3 regions of the Exiguobacterium sp. s34 genome follow, and region 1 is predicted to be linked to each of the others. Evidence: riboswitches for the same ligand, from Rfam matches in the RefSeq annotation. Region 1 holds a riboswitch; each other region holds the start of a gene.
The links. A riboswitch is a leader RNA that binds a small molecule or an ion and turns the genes downstream of it on or off. The one in region 1 is predicted to bind S-adenosylmethionine.

Region 1 (9,057 bases):
GCGGACGCGTTCGCGTGCTCCCTCATACGCATCCGTCGCTTGCGTCCCGAGCGTATGGACGCCACGATGCACGTTCGAATGGTTGCGACGATAATAGTCCTCGATCGCCTCGATGACAGCGAGCGGCTTTTGTGAGCTCGCCGCGCTATCAAGATAAACGAGCGGGTGTCCATTGATTTCCTGATCTAAAATCGGAAACTGTTCACGAATCGAGGCGTTCAACATCTTAACGTACTTTCCCTTCGATGACTTCGCGGAGACGGTCTTTGACCGAATCGATTGCGAGTTCTTCGACGACAGGCGTCAAGAATCCGTGGATGATTAAACGCTCTGCCTCTTGGCGAGACAAACCACGGCTCATCAAGTAGTACAATTGAACATCATCGACACGACCGACCGATGCCGCGTGACCTGCCATAACGTCATCTTCATCGATAAGAAGAATCGGGTTGGCATCCCCACGTGCTTTTTCAGAGAGCATCAAGACGCGCTCTGTCTGAACACCGTTCGATTTTGACGCACCGTGGTGAATCATCGATGTCCCGCTGAAGATCGCAGTAGCTGCGTCTTTTTGGACACCGTGAATCAAGATGAACCCTTCAGATGCTTTTCCGAAGTGGTCGGTACGAATGTTGAAGTTTTGTTTTTGTGCACCGCGACCGATTGTCACAGCTTTTGTATCCGAATACGTGTTATCTCCGACGAGGTGAGTCTTCGTCTCAACGACCGAGTTCCCGTCGTTCATGTGACCGAGCGCCCAATCAAGGCGACCGTTCGCATAGACGACACCGCGACGGTTCATGAACGTGAGTGCTGATTCAGCGAGCTGATCGACACCACCGAAGACGACTTTCGCGTTCTCTCCAGCGAATACTTCCGTCACGACGTTGACCGTGTGCGGTTCGTTCGTGCCAGAAAGGAAGTTTTCGATGTATGTCACTTCACTACCTTCGTCTGCGACGAGGATTGTGTGGTGATAGAGGGCGCCGTTCGCCTGTTCCATCGTGAAGATCGCTTGAAGCGGATCTTTCAATTGCGTGTTTTTCGGTACATAGATGAATGCACCACCGTTTGTGAGGGCAGCATTCAACGCCGAAAGACGTTCTTCATCGACACGTACGCCTTCCGTCATGAAGTATTTCTCAACGAGCTCTGGATGTTGCTCCATCGCTTCTTTGATTCCCATGAACAAGACGCCTTCTGGCATCGACAATTCGTTATAGACGACATGACCGTTGCGTTCAACGAGCACGTTTGTCCGGTGGTCTCCGAGGAGTGACTCGATGTCAGCCGTCAAACCGTCTTTCGGTTCGAGATTGACATCACCCGCTGCGAAGTCCCATTTATCAATCTTAATCTTTTCAACTTTTGGCAAAGCAAGTGTCGGCGCAAGTTCTGCTGCCTCTTTACGACGGTTGACCATCCATGCTGGTCCGCCGAGCGCTTCTGCACGTGCCGACAACGCTTGTGCATCCAATTCAAATTGTACGGTCATCGTACAGCCTCCTTACGCTTCTGTGTCTACTGTCATTCCGAGTTCTTGCTTCACCCAGTCGTAACCTTCTGCTTCGAGTCGTTGTGCGAGCTCTTTGCCACCAGACATGACGATTTTACCGTCCATCATGATGTGTACGAAGTCTGGTTCGATATAGTTGAGGAGACGTTGGTAGTGCGTGATGATCAAGCAGCCAAACTCTTCTGAACGCATTTCGTTGACACCTTTTGCGACAACTTTGAGTGCATCGATATCAAGACCTGAGTCGATTTCATCCAAGATGGCGATGTTCGGTTGAATCATCATCATTTGAAGAATTTCGTTACGTTTCTTCTCACCACCTGAGAATCCTTCGTTTAAGTAACGGTGTGCCATTTCTGAAGGGATTTCGAGAAGTTCCATCTTCGCATCGAGTTCACGGATGAACTTCATGAGCGAGATTTCTTGACCTTCTTCACGACGTGAGTTGATTGCTGAACGCAAGAAGTCTGCGTTTGTAACACCGCTGATTTCAGCCGGGTACTGCATCGCAAGGAACATCCCTGCTTGTGCACGCTCGTCGACTTCCATCTCGAGGACATCTTCGCCGTTTAATTCGACGCTTCCCCCAGTGACCTCATAAAGTGGATGACCCATGAGTGCTGATGCGAGTGTTGATTTACCAGTCCCGTTTGGACCCATGATGGCATGAATTTCGCCACCTTTAATTTCTAGGTTAAGACCTTTGACAATCTCTTTTCCTTCGATTGAGACGCGGAGGTCATCAATTTTCATTTGTGGTACGTTAGACATTCGGATACCCCTTCCGTATTTTCTCGCCATAGTGAATGGCGTAGATTAGATATATTCTAATCTTAGACTAGTAATTTTTTTATTTCAAGCGACTCACCTTAGAATTCATTCTCAATAGAATGATAAAAGTTGAGAATGCTAATAGTAGGAAATCAAGACATTATCCGGCATTCTCCTCGACGAGTGCGAGAACGGCTTTCCGCTCTCGTACGGCGGCAGCGAAGAAGAAGGCACCACATCCCGTCAACACCGCCAAGCTTCCGAATACCGGAAGTGATGATTGGCCGAACGTATCCAGTAAAACGCCTCCGATAATCGGTCCAATCGTCTGACCGAGTGACGTCAACCCCATCGCTCCAAAATAAGTTCCCCGCAGATGTTCTGGCGCCAGTTCGTCCGTCAACACGTCCGTCATCGTGAACATCAACACCTCGCCGACCGTGAAAATGGCCATCGCGACAAAGAGAACCCACTCCACCGTCGCAAATCCGATGAGCAGAAGTCCGAACGACAATGTCGAGATTCCGAAAAAGAGCGATTTGATGGGAGAGACACGAATCCCGAAACGCATAATCGGATACTGGACGATGAGCACCGTGATGGCGTTTGTCGTCAATAAGTAAGCGAACAATCTTGAACCGTCTTCCAACCCATCGCTTAGCGCGATAAATTGAGGAAGCGTCGAATTGAACTGACTGTAACCGATAATCGCAAAGATCATCCCGATGATGACCGCACGAAACGTCCGATCGTCCCGTAAAACGCGAAACGTCTCCGTCAAGCGCGGGCGTGCTTTGACACCGTCCCCTTCTTCAAACGGATATTTGTAAAACAAGATCGAGATGATGATTCCATACACGATGTAGACAGCCGTCACAACGAAGAACGCGGTCTTCACACCGGTGAGTGATAAGACAACCGCCAAGAGTGGTCCGATGGCCGCGGCGATGTTAATCATGAAGTAACGGACGTTATAGACGATGACCCGCTGATCTGCCTGCGTCGTGTCACTAATGAGAGCACGTGAAGCCGGTTCTAAGAAAGATCGCGACATCCCCATCAACATGGATAGCATGTAAAACCAAAACAGTTCGGTCGCAAGCGCGAGGCCAGCGAACGTAACGGCATTGAGCACGATCCCGATTAGCATGAGCTGTTTTCGCCCATATCGGTCAGAGAGTGTTCCCCCAAAGAAGCTCATGAACAGACCCGAAAGCGCCGTCACGGCAAAAATCGTTCCAATCACACTCGCTGAAAACCCGAGTGTGGCCAAATAGATCGCAAAAAATGGCATGACAAAAAACGTTGCCAGTCGTGCAAAAAACGTCCCGAACAGGACGCCCCACGTCAGCGGATGAATCTGTGTGAGCTTCATCCAAATCCCCCCTTTTCTTTCATATATAGTGTACTTCTCTTCATGAAAGAACACTAGACAAAAAAAGACTCAGGGGATGACCCCTGAGTCGAGATTACTTATTGTTGTACCGGTACGACCGCACCTTTGTATTCGTCCAAGATCCACTGTTGTGTTTCTTTAGAAGTCAATACTTCGAGAAGTGCCTTGACGCGCTCATCTTCTTCGTCTCCTTCACGTGTGACGATCAAGTTGACGTATGGTGAGTCTTCGCCTTCGAGTGCGATGGCATCTTCAAGTGGGTTGAGACCTGCATCGATCGCGTAGTTCGTGTTGATGAGGACCGCATCGCCTTCTCCGTTGTTGTAAGCTGTCGGAAGAAGTGCTGCTTCCACGTCCGTCTTAAATTTCAAGTCTTTCGGGTTGTCGACGATGTCAGAGACTGTCGCATCGACTGTCTTGCCTTCAGCAAGTGTGATGAGACCTTCTGATTGGAGCATCGTAAGGATACGTCCGTGGTCAGCAACCGATGAACTCATGATGATTTCCGCACCTTCTGGAAGTTCGTCGAGCGATTTGTATTTTTGTGAGTAGACACCGATTGGCTCAATGTGGACACCACCCGCAGATGCGAATTTGTAGTCTTTGTTTTCAGCCATTTGCGACTCGAGGTATGGCTCGTGTTGGAAGTAGTTCGCATCGAGTTCCCCGCTTGCGAGCGTCTTGTTCGGAAGCACGTAGTCTTGGAACTTCTTGATTTCGAGTTTGTAACCTTTTGCTTCATATTCTTCTTGTACGTGCTCTAAAATCTCAGCGTGTGGTACGTTCGATGCACCGACGATCAATGTCTTTTCATCGCCAGACCCTGTGTCTGCCTCTTCCCCGCCGCAAGCCGCGAGAACTGTGAATGCTGATAATGCTGTCAATCCGAGTACTGTTTTCCAAGTTTTCATAATGAATCCCTCCAAATGGTATATGTGTGATTAAGCTGAACGTTTATCAATTTTTGTGACGAGTCGGTCACCGATGAATTGGATGACGAACACGATGATCAAGATGAGCACCGTCGCCACGAACGTGACGTCGTTTTGTGAGCGCTGGAACCCTTCCAAGAAGGCCAAGTTCCCGAGTCCGCCGCCCCCGACGACCCCTGCCATCGCCGTATAACCGACGATGGCAACGATGGTCACCGTGAGTCCTGATACGATTGCGGGAAGAGCTTCCGGAATCAAGACTTTATAAATGATTTGCCATTTCGTTGCTCCCATCGATTCGGCCGCCTCGATGACACCATGGTCGACTTCACGAAGCGCAAGTTCGACCATACGAGCGTAGAACGGTGCCGCTCCGATGATGAGCGCCGGAAGCGCCGCCGTCGAACCAAGCATCGTACCGAGTAGGAACAACGTGAACGGGATGAGCAAGATGATCAAGATGATGAACGGGATCGAACGAAACACGTTGACGATCGCGCTGACAAAGACGTAAATCGGACGATTCTTCAATAATAGCGATTCGTTTGTAATATAGAGAATCAAACCTAAAGCGAGTCCGATCACAAACGTCGCGACACCTGCGACGAGCGTCATGTATAACGTCTCCCAAGTCTGTTCCATCATGATTTGCCAGTCTACGTTAGGAAACATCGCTTTCCACCTCCACTTCTACAGATTGCGAACGAATCGACGCGATGGCGCGGTCGATTTCTCTTGCTTCCCCAATCAATTGGATGAATAGCGTGCCGAGCGCACCGACTTGTGACTGGGTCACATTCCCGCCGATGATGTTGAATCCGATATCGTGTGTTTTAAGGACGTCAGACAAAATCGGTTGTTCCGCCGTCTCATTCAAGAATTTCAATTTGACGATTTGACCACTTGGGTATCGTGCTTTCAAGTGTTCGAACGTGAGCGACAGATCGTCGACCGCTCCGATTTGCTTCACGAATTCTTTCGTGATCGGTTGTTCCGGATGTTGGAACACGTCAGAGACTTGACCCGTCTCGACGACTTTCCCCGCTTCCATCACGGCGACACGATGACAAATCTTTTGGATGACGTGCATCTCATGCGTGATGAGGACGATCGTCAAGCCGAGTTTCTTATTGATGCTGACGAGCAGTTCGAGAATCGAATCCGTCGTCTTCGGGTCGAGCGCACTCGTCGCTTCGTCACAGAGGAGCACCTCTGGATTCGTAGCGAGCGCGCGGGCAATCCCGACTCGCTGTTTTTGACCGCCCGATAATTGTGATGGGTAGCTGTCTTCACGACCAGCCAATCCAACGAGCTCAACGAGTTCTTGGACCCGACGTTTCCTCTCACTTGCCGGAACCCCAATCAATTCGAGTGGGAAGCTAATGTTTTCTGCGACCGTGCGCGACCACAGAAGGTTAAAGTGCTGGAAGACCATCGAGACGTTTTTGCGAACCCCTCGTAATCCTTTCGGGCTGAGCTTCGTGAGCTCACTCCCGGCGACCTCGATTTCACCGCTAGACGGTGACTCGAGACGGTTGAGTAATCGGATGAGCGTCGACTTCCCCGCCCCCGAATATCCGATTATTCCAAAAATTTCACCGCGATCAATCGTTAGTGACACATCATCGACCGCCTGGACACGACCATTCTTCGTATCGAACCATTTGGCGACGTTTCGTAATTGAATCAATTCTTTTCCCTCCTGACAACAAAAAAAGCGCGCACGTTTGAGCAAACGTGCGCACTTTATCGTACGGACAACGATTGCTCTCATCTCTCAAGGTTTCTCACCTTGCTGGAATTAGCACCATTTCGGATTGCTCCGCGGTTGCTGGGCGTCATAGGGCCAGTCCCTCAGCCTCTCTTGATAAGAGTGTTGTGTATTCGATTAGCTTTATCATAGCGACAGCTTTTTCTGCTGTCAAATCCTTTTTTCAAAAAAATTAAAAAAAGGTGCCGTCCGAGGACGACACAGAACGTAGCACCTTGAGTCACGGAAGGACAGCCCATAGATGAAAATCTTTTGCCCGTTCAAGATTTCCACCCTTATATGGGGGAGATTCACCAATCATCACTCGATCTTGACTTGGACCGTGCGATTATACGGAACGTCTTTCTTCGCTTGATTTTTTTGGGGGACAATCGAAGGGAAGACTGACGTGTATTCGTATAAAGTGTAGCAGCGGCTTCATCAAAACGTCTTGATGTCGGGAATATCGCGTCCTATTTTGTGTTCAAGTAAGATGTTGTAATGAATATACCATTCGTGAACTTTCTGTGTCAACTGATTATTTAAAATTTTCAGATTATTCTAATGTTCCTCTCTCACTTCACGAAAGAGAGGACATGCTGGACGTTTTGAAAAGCATAGAGACGATCCCGAACCTCGCCATTTTCAAGCTTTAATAGGGCCGGGACACTCATCACTTGATAGGCCTCAAGCTCTTTTGGAATATAGTTCGCGTCTCGCTTTTCAATCTGAATTTCAGGGTCAACCGCCTCGACGACCGTTAACATTTTCTCCGCGACAGCGCATGTACCACACATTGGCGCGTATATATATAAGAATCCGTCTGTAATCATTATTCTCACCTCTCTTGCCATTATAATGGTCGATTGATTCTCGTTCAAAAATCGTGCTCTCGTGAAATTTCAGAATTTTTCAATGATTCTCTTGACTCTTCTGTCGGATAGGAATAATATGGGTTCTAACTTTATCGCTTTTGTACATAACAGCAAAAAAGAAGGACAGGTGAATGAATGATGACGGAACAGGCAACAAGTACGACAAAGCAATTCACGATGAACGTCTTAAACGGTCTCAGCATGGCGATTCTGATCGCCCTCATCCCGAGCGCACTGCTCGGTGAACTCACGAAAGCCATACTCCCTTATTTTCCGTCTCTTCAATTCATATTGGATGCGACGACGATTGCGATGCGGCTTCTCCCAGCCATTATCGGCCTGGCCGTTGCGATGCAGTTCGGACGATCGATTCTAGAGGCAGGAACGATTGCCATCGCGACGTATGTCGGCAGTGGTGCCGTTCGAATTAACGAGGGTGCGTTCGTGATGGCAGGCATCGGTGACGTGATCACAGCCGGTGTGACCGCTGCGATTGCCACCCTTCTCGTCATGAAGCTCGCCCCCCACTTGAAGACGTATACGGTCATCGTTATGCCGATGACAGTCATTGTCGTCGCTGGTGGGATCGGTTCCTTCTTGTTGACGTACATCTCACAGATTACGACATACATCGGATACCTCATCATGACGATGACAGATCTTCAACCCGTTCTCATGGGTATCTTGATTGCGATGGCGTTCTCGCTCATCATCGTCTCGCCGATTTCGACCGTCGGAATTGCGACCGCGATTAGCCTATCCGGCGTTGCGGCCGGTGCGGCAAACCTCGGTGTCGTTGCCGCCGGATTCGGTCTCGCCATCGCGGGTTGGCAGGCGAACGCGACCGGTACATCGATTGCACACTTCCTTGGGTCACCGAAAATTCAAATGGCAAACTTCGTCCGACGTCCCATTATGATGCTTCCGATTTTGGCGAATGCGGCCATTCTCGGCGCCCTCGCCGGTATGTTAAGAATCGAAGGGACTCCAATCAGCGCCGGATTCGGTGTATCTGGACTCATCGGACCGGTGAACGCGCTACACCTCATGCCGGGCGGATTCGCCTTGTTCAACGTGCTTCTCGTCATCGTCTTGTTCGGTCTCATCCCGGTCGGACTCGGGATTTTCTTCTACCGTGTGTTCGAACGGGCGACACTCGTCAAATCGGATCACTATCGTCTCGATTTCGAGTAAGACGTAAAAAAAGCCGGCTTCTCCAATTCGGAGAGGCCGGTTTTACTTATCCTTGAATCATCGCTTCGTATTCTTCAGCTGTCATGAGCTTGTCGAGGTCCGACTCTTCCGTCAACTCGACTTCGACCATCCATGCGTTTTCAAACGGTGACTCGTTGACGAGTTCTGGAGAATCCGCGAGGTCCTCGTTCACTGCTGTGATGCGTCCTGATACCGGCGCATACAACTCAGAGACCGTCTTCACTGATTCGACTGAGCCGAATGGCTCGTCGAGCAAAATCGTACCGTCGACTTCTGGGAGTTCCACAAACACGATATCCCCTAGTTCGCTCTGTGCGAAATCCGTGATGCCGATGCGGGCTTTCGTTCCGTTTACTTCCACCCATTCATGTTCTTTTGAATAACGTAAATTTGCTGGTACTTTGCTCATCCTAACTTCCCCCTCAAATAAATTAGACTCACATCTGTATTATAGCACTTAGCCCCAAACGTCCGTAAAGGACTTTTCTGAAAATCCGACCGTCGTTTTTTCACCATTTGTGACGATTGGTCGCTTCAAAAGCATACCATTACTCGCCAACAGCTCGAGTTGTTCGTCTTCTGATAGATTTGGAAGCTGATCT
Region 2 (4,454 bases), on a different contig from region 1:
TGAGCAGACCTTGATACCGTTTCAAATGGAACCGTTCCTCTATATAAGAGAGTACGGTGTTGAGTAGTAAAGCGATGGCAATCCCCATGATAATTGGGGTCAGTAACTGAAACGTGTACTGCAAAACACGTGAGATGGTATCCGGTTCACTGATGACACGCCATAAGACGAGTAAAATCAGACCGATCACACTGAGTTTCCAAATAAGTTGACGATTAAGCTCCAATGCTCTATCCCCTCATACAAATATAATTTTTCTACCCTTTTACTATGAATGTTTTTTGAAAAGGATTCAATAGATGTTCACCTTGAAAAAAATGTTTGACACCGTTGGAAATGTCTGGTTAACTTAGGGACATACTAAAATTACATAGCGAATAACACTTTCTATCAAGAGAAGCGGAGGGACTGGCCCGATGAAGCTTCAGCAACAGATTGCAAAATACTGTGCTAATTCCAGCAAGGTGACCTTGAGAGATGGGAAGGTGGTTGACTACATACGTCTGTATTGAGCACCCCTTTCCTCAGAAAGGGGTGTTTTTTCGTATCAGGAGGAAGAATCATGGCAGACAGACGTTCACAATTATTAAAATCTTTACCAACCCAACACTTCGTCGGATTAGCAGAAGAGGTCGCGGCGGTAGAAGCTAGTGGAAAGACCGTTATCCGGCTCGGACAAGGGACGCCCGACTTACCGACTCCCGCTCCAATCTGTGAGGCGCTCGAACGTGCCATCACGGACCCGTCGACACACCAATACGGTCCGTTTCGCGGACAAGCGCGCTTAAAAGAAGCGGTCGCATCATTTTATTCTCGGGAATATGGTGTCGAACTCGACCCGGAACGGGAAGTCGCTATCTTGATCGGCAGTAAATCAGGTCTGATCACACTCCCACAATGCCTTCTCGAACCGGGTGACGGCATCCTACTGCCGAACCCAGGGTATCCGGACTATATCTCGGGGGCACGTCTTGCCGGTGCCGAGATCATCGATTTGACGTTAAAAGAAGAAAACGGCTTCCTTCCGGACTATTCGACACTCGATCCGCTTCACGCTCGACTCATGTATTTGAACTATCCGAGCAATCCGACGGGTGCTGTCGCAACACCGGCATTTTTTGAGGACACCGTCGCATTCGCCAAACAACATGATGTGATGGTCGTCCATGACTTTGCATATGGAAGCATCGGGTTCGATAGTCACGTTCCTCCGAGTTTCCTTCAAGCCGAAGGGGCGAAAGAAATTGGAATCGAAGTCTATACAATGTCGAAAGCATTCAATATGTCAGGATGGCGTGTCGCGTTCGCGGTCGGGAATGCTGACATTATCGAGGCAATCAACACCTATCAAGACCACGTCCATGTATCTGTCTTCTCGGCCATTCAAGAGGCGGCCATCGTGGCGCTCGAGTCACCTCGCGAACTCCGTGACGACCTCGCGTCGCTTTATGAAACAAGACGAAACCGACTGATTGACGGATTACGCCGTGCCGGGTGGGACATTGAGGCGCCGAAGGGTTCCTTCTTTGTATGGGCGAAAGTGCCTGAGGGAGATGCAAAATCTTTCTCGACAAAGTTACTCCACGAGGCGGGCGTCGCCGTCACACCAGGCTATTTCTTCGGAACAGAGGGGGAGCGCCACATCCGCTTCGGTCTCGTATCGTCTGAACAGAAGATTGATGAAGCGGTAGAACGGATCGAGAAATTGTTCGCGGCTTATGAGGAGGTTCATCTATGATTCGTCAGGCGGTACTTGAGTACGATCATTCGAAAGACGCACTTGAGAATCTTCCCGCGCGTATCGGGAATCGGGAGGCGCTTGTCTTGAGAGGGGAGAGCGGGTATAGCAAGGCGGTGCGCGTGTCGCCTCGCCTCGCGGATCTCCCGAGCGTACGATTTACCGGAGAATGTTCAGACGAGGAAGTTGAACGGTTGAACGGTTATCGACCTGACGTATGGATTGCCGTTGGTGGCGGCAAATTGATTGATACAGCAAAACGAATCGCGGCTTCTCAGAGCGTACCGCTCATTGTCGTCCCAACACTCGTGTCAAACTGTGCCGCCTTCACACCGCTTAGCGTCATCTACACTGAGGAAGGGTCATATATCCGTTACGACACATTTTCGGTCGTCATCGAGCGCGTCATCGCGGATGAACGACTGTTACGTGATTCACCTTACGACTATTTCAAGGCTGGCGTGATCGATACGGTCGCAAAGTGGTACGAGGCCCGATATATTAGCGGAACGACATCAAGGGATGCAGGCATTCAGTCAGGGCTATCGCTCGCGGCACAGTGTGGCAAGTTGATGGACCTGTCGATCCGCGAACAGGATTTCCGTCGCTACGGCACGGACATCCGATATATCGTCGATCACGTCCTCGCAATCGGTGGTGCGGTCGGTGGGTTTGGAGATGCCGGCACACGTGTTGCTGTCGCGCACGCCGTTCATAATGCGCTCAGTCGCTTTGACTCGACTCATCATTGGCTACACGGGGATAAGGTGGGGTTCGGATTGGTGGTTCAAGAGCGACTGGTAGCATCTGAGGACACCGTAATTCTCGAGAACTGGCTTCAATCCATCGGTGCACCAACTTCACTTGCGCAACTTGGTATTCGTTTTGATCAAATCGATGAATTGGTCACATTGATTCGTGAAGAAATCAAGATTCAAGGATTTCGTGATTTCGATGATTTAGAACGGTTAAAAGAAATTCTCATAAATCTTCAAGAAATGGTTTACAAATAATGCTTTTATCAGTAATATAATAACAAAATAATAGAACCGATTGCTTATCAAGAGTGGTGGAGGGACTGGCCCGATGAAACCCGGCAACCAGATCAGTATGATCATGGTGCTAATTCCAACAGTCGAGACGTCTGGGAGATGAGCGTGTCCGACTTTCACTTGTCGTGCCCGCCGCTCTTCGTGAGTAGCGGGCTTTCATTTGGAGGAGGAAATATTCATGAACATCAAACAAAAAACACTTTTGGCAGGTACATCATTTCTTGCAGCAATCGCACTTTCCGCGTGTGGACAATCCGAGGCGAGCGAGACGCTCAGCACGGAAGAACTGACGATCGGAGTGACCGGTGGCCCACACGAGCAGATTGCAGAGAAAGTGCAAGAACTCGCGAAAGAGGACGGGCTTGAAATCGACATTAAAGTATTCAATGATTACAACACACCGAACACTGCTCTCGACGAAGGCAGTCTCGACGTGAACAGTTATCAGACGCTCTCGTTCTTAGAACTTCAAAAATCAGATAAAGGCTACAAGATTGACGACGTATTCAAAACGGTCGCCTTCCCGATGGGGCTGTATTCTGAGAAGTTGAAGGATATCAAGGATTTAAAAGAAGGGGATAAAGTGGCGGTACCGAATGACCCGGCGAACGAACTTCGAGCGCTCCGTCTATACGAGACGGCTGGTCTCATCACATTGAAAGAAGGTCTGACGGATAAGGCGACGAAGCGTGACATCGCCGAGAATCCACTCAACCTTGAATTTATCGAACTTGAAGCCTCACAGCTCCCGACACAGCTTCCGGAAGTGGCGCTTGCAGCAATCAATACGAACTTCGCGATGGGAGCTGGCCTTTCGATCAACGAAGACGCGCTTTTCCACGAAGACACGGTCGATAACCCGTACCCGAACTATGTCGTTGTCCGTTCAGCCAATAAAGAAGATGAAGTTGTCGAGACGTTGAAGTCATACTACCATTCGGATGAAGTACGTACTTTCATCGAAGAAGAATTCAATGGTTCTGTCGTACCAGCGTTCTAAGGAGGGATTCGATGATTGAACTGAAACACATCACAAAGCAATTTCACGTCAATGGAGATACGATTACCGCGCTCGACGACGTCTCCCTCACAATCGAAAAAGGGGAGATTTTCGGCATCATCGGTCGAAGCGGTGCCGGTAAGAGTACGCTCATCCGGATGATCAATCTATTGGAACGACCGACGACAGGTGTCGTTGAGATTGAGGGACAAGACATTACACAATTAAAGAAAAAAGAACTCTCTTCGCTACGTCAGCGAATCGGGATGATCTTTCAACATTACAACTTATTGAAGACTGCGACCGTTGAAGAAAATGTCGCCATCCCGCTCCGCCTCGAAGGACTCGGGAAAGGAGTCATCCGTGAACGGGTCGACCGCTACCTCGACATCGTCGGTCTATCCGAACATCGGAACCATTACCCAGAACAATTATCAGGCGGACAAAAACAGCGCGTCGCCATTGCTCGTGCGCTCGCACATGAACCGGACATCCTCCTCAGTGACGAGTCGACGAGCGCGCTTGACCCTGAGACGACGGAATCTATTTTAGAGCTATTGCTCGAGATCAACCGAAAGCTCGGTTTGACGATTTTTCTCATCACGCATGAGATGGAAGTGATTGAGCGAATTTGTGACAGGGTTGCGGTGATCGATCACGGCGA
Region 3 (4,454 bases), on a different contig from region 1:
TCGGTAGGTGAGACGATCTGTCGGGCAATCGTCGGCTTGCAACATCCACAATCGTTCGAGCAATAGGCATCGCATGAATGAGGCCATGTGACGCGTGCCGTCTCTCCTGAAAAGTCAACGTGATTGCAGTAAATGTGTTCAGGTACGACATGACCTTCTAGAATCGGATGGACGAAAAAGTCCATACCGCCACTGACGACATCAAATCGGAAGCCAAGTGACTGCGTCTCTTGTAAAAACTCGATGAACCCTGGCCGAAGCGTGATGGTCGAAAGAAGAAACTCACGGTATCGTACTTCCTGGTCACTCGGAAGTAAGCCGAACATCTGACCGACACCTTCTCGGATGGAGAGCGTCTGGTTCAAGACGGCATCTTTGAGCTCGACCCAATCAGGAGGTGCGAACTGTCGCATCAACGCGATGATGTTATCTTCTTCGGTGATCGTCCCGTCGAAGTCACAGATGACATGCGTGCTCATCGTGCACCCCACGCATCCAACGCGGTCGATAGTGCATCGGTATCGTTCGTCTTGCCAAGCGTCTGGTCAATCGCCTGTCGGAACGCCTTCGCTCCAGCGACCGCACCGTCTGGATGCCCATGAATCCCGCCGCCGGCATTGATGACGACATCCGTTCCGAAGTCTCGAACCAAGTCCGGGACGAGTCCAGGATGAATCCCGGCAGATGGGACCGTCAGAATCGGTTTCGTCCAATGGGGTTCTGTCGCATACGTCTGAATCTGTTGCGCTTCGTCTTTCGGTGTCGACAGCGAACCATACGGCGACGGGAAGAGCGTCAAGTCCGCCCCGGCGAGTCGAATCAGTTTCCCGAAAAGGAGGGAATGGCGGACTGATCCAGTCAACGCCCCCGCAAAAGCGGGATGTGCCAAAATCGGAACGTGAATCTCAGAGTCTTTGGCGAGTTCTCGCAAGGCATCGAGCCCATACGTATACACGTTAAACAAGAGCGCGGTCGCGCCAGCCTCAATCAATTGCTTCGCCTGTTCGCGTAACGTGAAGACGGGTCCACTCAATGTCACGGCGTATAGAACGGAGCGACCCGTCAATTCTTGATGTTCTTGAATGATCGATGCCCCGACCCGTGCCCGTTCGAGCGACGGGGTAAGTGGATTGTCATATAAAATCTCATCGTCCTTGACGAGGTCGATTCCGCCGTTGAATTGGTCACGGAGCTGTGTCGCCAAAAAGTCGAGGTCCCGTCCGATAACACCTTTGAAGATACTCATGGCGAGCGGTCGGTCGTGTACACGAAGGATGTCGCGAACACCTTCGACACCGAATGTGGCACCAGGGAAGTCTGATGCGAGCTCTTCCGGGAGTGATAGGTCAATCAGTTGGACGCTTGGGTCGAGTGATAGTTTTCCAAACGTCGTCGTCAGAATGGACGAGAAGTCTGGCGTCACATTATGTAGCGGGTAACGAATAGAGAAGCGACTCGTCGTTTCTTGTTGGGACGTCTCGATGACCTCACCACGGAACGCCTGCAGTTGATGTTGCTCGATGTGGTTCAACTCGGTCCACGTGCCGACGGTCAGCTCATGTGCGATTTTTTCAGCCACGCGTTCGACGTGATCGGTATGTTTGATTTCATAAGTAGCGATAATTCCCATAAGTTCCTCCTTTCAGGTCAAACAAAAAATGACCTCATGCCAAGGCAAGAGGTCATTCGAAAACAATGAACTCTTATCTCTCAGCGATAGCTGCAAGAATTAGCACCGTGCCATTTCTGGTCGGTTGCTGCGACATCATCGGGCTTGTCCCTCCGTCTGCTCTTGATAAGAATAGTTGTGAAGTTGTGAAATTTAATTGAATTTTTACATAGAATCGCTCACTCGTCAATTCCTTTTTTTGAGAAAAAAAGTTTGAAAATAATGTTTCTATATATGCGTGTCAAAAATAGGGAGTCGACCGAAAATAGAGGATTGACAACTAGCGTCTCGAGTCCGTAATATTCGTCTCAACACGTCAAACACAATTAAATCATTTACTCTTATCGCGAGTTGGCAGAGGGAATTGGCCCTAAGACGCCGCAGCAACCGACCATTTGGCACGGTGCTACATCCACCAGACATATGTCTGAAAGATGAGAGGAACAACCAATTTGGGTGTGCCTCTTTCTCGCGGAGAAAGGGGCTTTTTTCATGTATATGCACAGGAAAGGGGAAAGCATCATGGCTTATAAGGCGTTTACAGAACAGAGTGTCGTCGACCATGTTCGACAGTTGGGGTTACTAGAAGAGGGGATCGCAGAATGTGAGGAAATCGGAGATGGAAATTTAAATCTCGTCTTTCGCGTTCGCCAAGGCGATACGTCATTGATTGTGAAACAGGCGTTACCATACGCAAAAGTCGTTGGAGAGAGCTGGCCGCTCACGCTTGATCGGTCTTGGATTGAACAGCTGGCCCTTCGTGAGTTTTCCAAAGTCGTTCCACAGTTCGTACCGGGTGTCCTCGGGAGCGACCGTGAACTCGCTTATACGATTTTGGAAGATTTATCAGCTTTTGAGATTGTCCGCACCGGCTTTCTAAAAGGCGAGAGCTATCCGAATTTAGCGCGTCACGTCGGTACATTCCTCGGTGAAACGTTGTTTGCGACGTCTGACTATGCGAACGGTCCACTCGTCAAGAAACAAATCGAAAAGGAGTATTATAATCCAGAACTGTGCGATATCACGGAGAAACTCATCTTTACCGACCCGTATCGCGATGCAGAATCGAATCAGATTGAATCTGCCATTCGTACAGATGTTGAAAAATTATGGTCAGATCTCGCCCTGAAGATTGAAGTGGCCAAATTGAAGGTCGGGTTCGTGACGAAACATGAAGCGTTATTACATGGAGATTTACATACAGGAAGTATTTTTGCGACGCGTCAAGAAACGAAAATCATCGATCCTGAGTTTGCGTTTTATGGTCCGTTCGGCTTTGATATCGGTCAAATCATTGCTCATTTAGTGTTCTCGACGTATGCGCATCCGTTGAAACGGTTCGAACGCTTCACAGAAGTGCTCACCGTCTGGGAGACGTTTGAAAAAACGTTCCGCACACGCTTCACACAGGCGGTCGAACCGTTCAACACAGTAGGATTCGTGGACGAACTGTTGCCGTCGATTTTGAGTGATGCGATTGGTTACGCAGGCTGTGAACTGATTCGTCGAACGATTGGTCTTGCTGGGGTCGCTGACTTAGAAACACTACCAGACGACCTTCGCATCGAACGGAAACGCCACTCCTTAGAACTCGGCACGCGCCTCATCAAACAGCGCCATCAGATTCAATCGATTGACCAGTTGATTCCAGTCCTGTCGGAGGTGCGAGTATGAGTGTGCAAAGTATTCATTTCGATGCCGACACTGAAATCTTGACGATTTTAGATCAGACACAGTTGCCGCAAGAAGAGCGCTATATTGAAGTGTTGACGCTCGAACAGGCCGAACATGCGATCAAGTCGCTTCAAGTTCGAGGAGCACCGGCCATCGCCTATTTCGGGGCGTTCGTCCTCGCAAAAGAAGCATCACGTCTGCAAGATAATCCATATTTTCACCGCCAATTGGACCAAGTCGGGCAACGATTGATTGCGACCAGACCGACGGCGGTCAACTTACAGCACGTCATCGAATCACTCCTACGATTGAACGTAGGGGAGGACTTTGAACAGATCGCAAAAGCAATTAAAGAGCGTGCGATTGAAATTTATGAACAAGACGTGGCGACGTATCGCACGATTGGTGAGCATGCGCTCACCGTGTTACCCGCCGGTGGCAATGTATTGACGATTTGTAACGCCGGTGCCATTGCGACGTCACGTTATGGTACTGCGCTTGCCCCATTCTATGTCGGAAAAGAGCGTGGCATCCCGTTTCGGGTGTTCGCATCGGAAACCCGTCCACTGCTTCAAGGGGCACGGTTGACCGTATGGGAACTCGACCGGGCAGACATCGATGTCACGTTGATCACCGACAATATGGCGGCGTGGACGATTCAGACGAAACAAGTCGATGCCATCATCGTCGGGGCGGACCGCATCACACGTACCGGTCATACAGCCAATAAAATCGGGACGCTCCAGCTCGCAATTTTGGCGAAACACTACAACATCCCGTTCTATGTCGCCGCCCCGCATTCGACGTTTGATTTGGAAGCAGACGACACGATTCAAATCGAGGAACGGGACGCGCATGAAGTGACCCATATCGGGGGACATCCGACGGCACTCGTCGGCATCACAGTCTTCAACCCGGCGTTTGATGTGACCCCACCAGAACTCATCACTGGTCTCATTACGGAGACAGGTGTGCTCGAACCGACCGAGTCGGTCATTGTTGAACACGTAGGAGGAAACGCATATGTCTAAAAAAATCATCTTCTTCCTGTTGACCGTCATCCTGGCGCTCGCCGGATGCACGAATGAACAGGCGCAACCGAAGACGACAG

Region 2: it holds a riboswitch for S-adenosylmethionine, as region 1 does, so the genes downstream of both, KNO87_RS08275 (MetQ/NlpA family ABC transporter substrate-binding protein) here and KNO87_RS12265 (methionine ABC transporter ATP-binding protein) in region 1, are expected to answer to the same signal.
Region 3: it holds a riboswitch for S-adenosylmethionine, as region 1 does, so the genes downstream of both, mtnK (S-methyl-5-thioribose kinase) here and KNO87_RS12265 (methionine ABC transporter ATP-binding protein) in region 1, are expected to answer to the same signal.

Annotation. Positions count from the first base shown of each region.
Region 1 covers NZ_JACSKE010000005.1:226,144-235,200, forward strand. The annotation lists gene KNO87_RS12235 (cysteine desulfurase) at 1-225, opposite strand, end outside; gene sufD (Fe-S cluster assembly protein SufD) at 227-1,495, opposite strand; gene sufC (Fe-S cluster assembly ATPase SufC) at 1,508-2,269, opposite strand; gene KNO87_RS12250 (MDR family MFS transporter) at 2,448-3,662, opposite strand; gene KNO87_RS12255 (MetQ/NlpA family ABC transporter substrate-binding protein) at 3,761-4,594, opposite strand; gene KNO87_RS12260 (methionine ABC transporter permease) at 4,625-5,287, opposite strand; gene KNO87_RS12265 (methionine ABC transporter ATP-binding protein) at 5,277-6,305, opposite strand; SAM riboswitch class I at 6,383-6,489, opposite strand; gene KNO87_RS12270 (thioredoxin family protein) at 6,941-7,198, opposite strand; gene KNO87_RS12275 (PTS sugar transporter subunit IIC) at 7,376-8,434, shown strand; gene gcvH (glycine cleavage system protein GcvH) at 8,481-8,864, opposite strand; gene KNO87_RS12285 (arsenate reductase family protein) at 8,913-9,057, opposite strand, start outside.
Region 2 covers NZ_JACSKE010000003.1:256,501-260,954, forward strand. The annotation lists gene KNO87_RS08260 (AI-2E family transporter) at 1-226, opposite strand, end outside; SAM riboswitch class I at 385-484, shown strand; gene KNO87_RS08265 (aminotransferase class I/II-fold pyridoxal phosphate-dependent enzyme) at 563-1,738, shown strand; gene KNO87_RS08270 (iron-containing alcohol dehydrogenase) at 1,735-2,751, shown strand; SAM riboswitch class I at 2,793-2,896, shown strand; gene KNO87_RS08275 (MetQ/NlpA family ABC transporter substrate-binding protein) at 2,969-3,790, shown strand; gene KNO87_RS08280 (methionine ABC transporter ATP-binding protein) at 3,802-4,454, shown strand, end outside.
Region 3 covers NZ_JACSKE010000001.1:554,342-558,795, reverse strand. The annotation lists gene KNO87_RS02750 (2-hydroxy-3-keto-5-methylthiopentenyl-1-phosphate phosphatase) at 1-479, opposite strand, end outside; gene KNO87_RS02745 (2,3-diketo-5-methylthiopentyl-1-phosphate enolase) at 476-1,630, opposite strand; SAM riboswitch class I at 1,701-1,802, opposite strand; SAM riboswitch class I at 2,008-2,110, shown strand; gene mtnK (S-methyl-5-thioribose kinase) at 2,192-3,343, shown strand; gene mtnA (S-methyl-5-thioribose-1-phosphate isomerase) at 3,340-4,374, shown strand; gene KNO87_RS02730 (sugar ABC transporter substrate-binding protein) at 4,367-4,454, shown strand, end outside.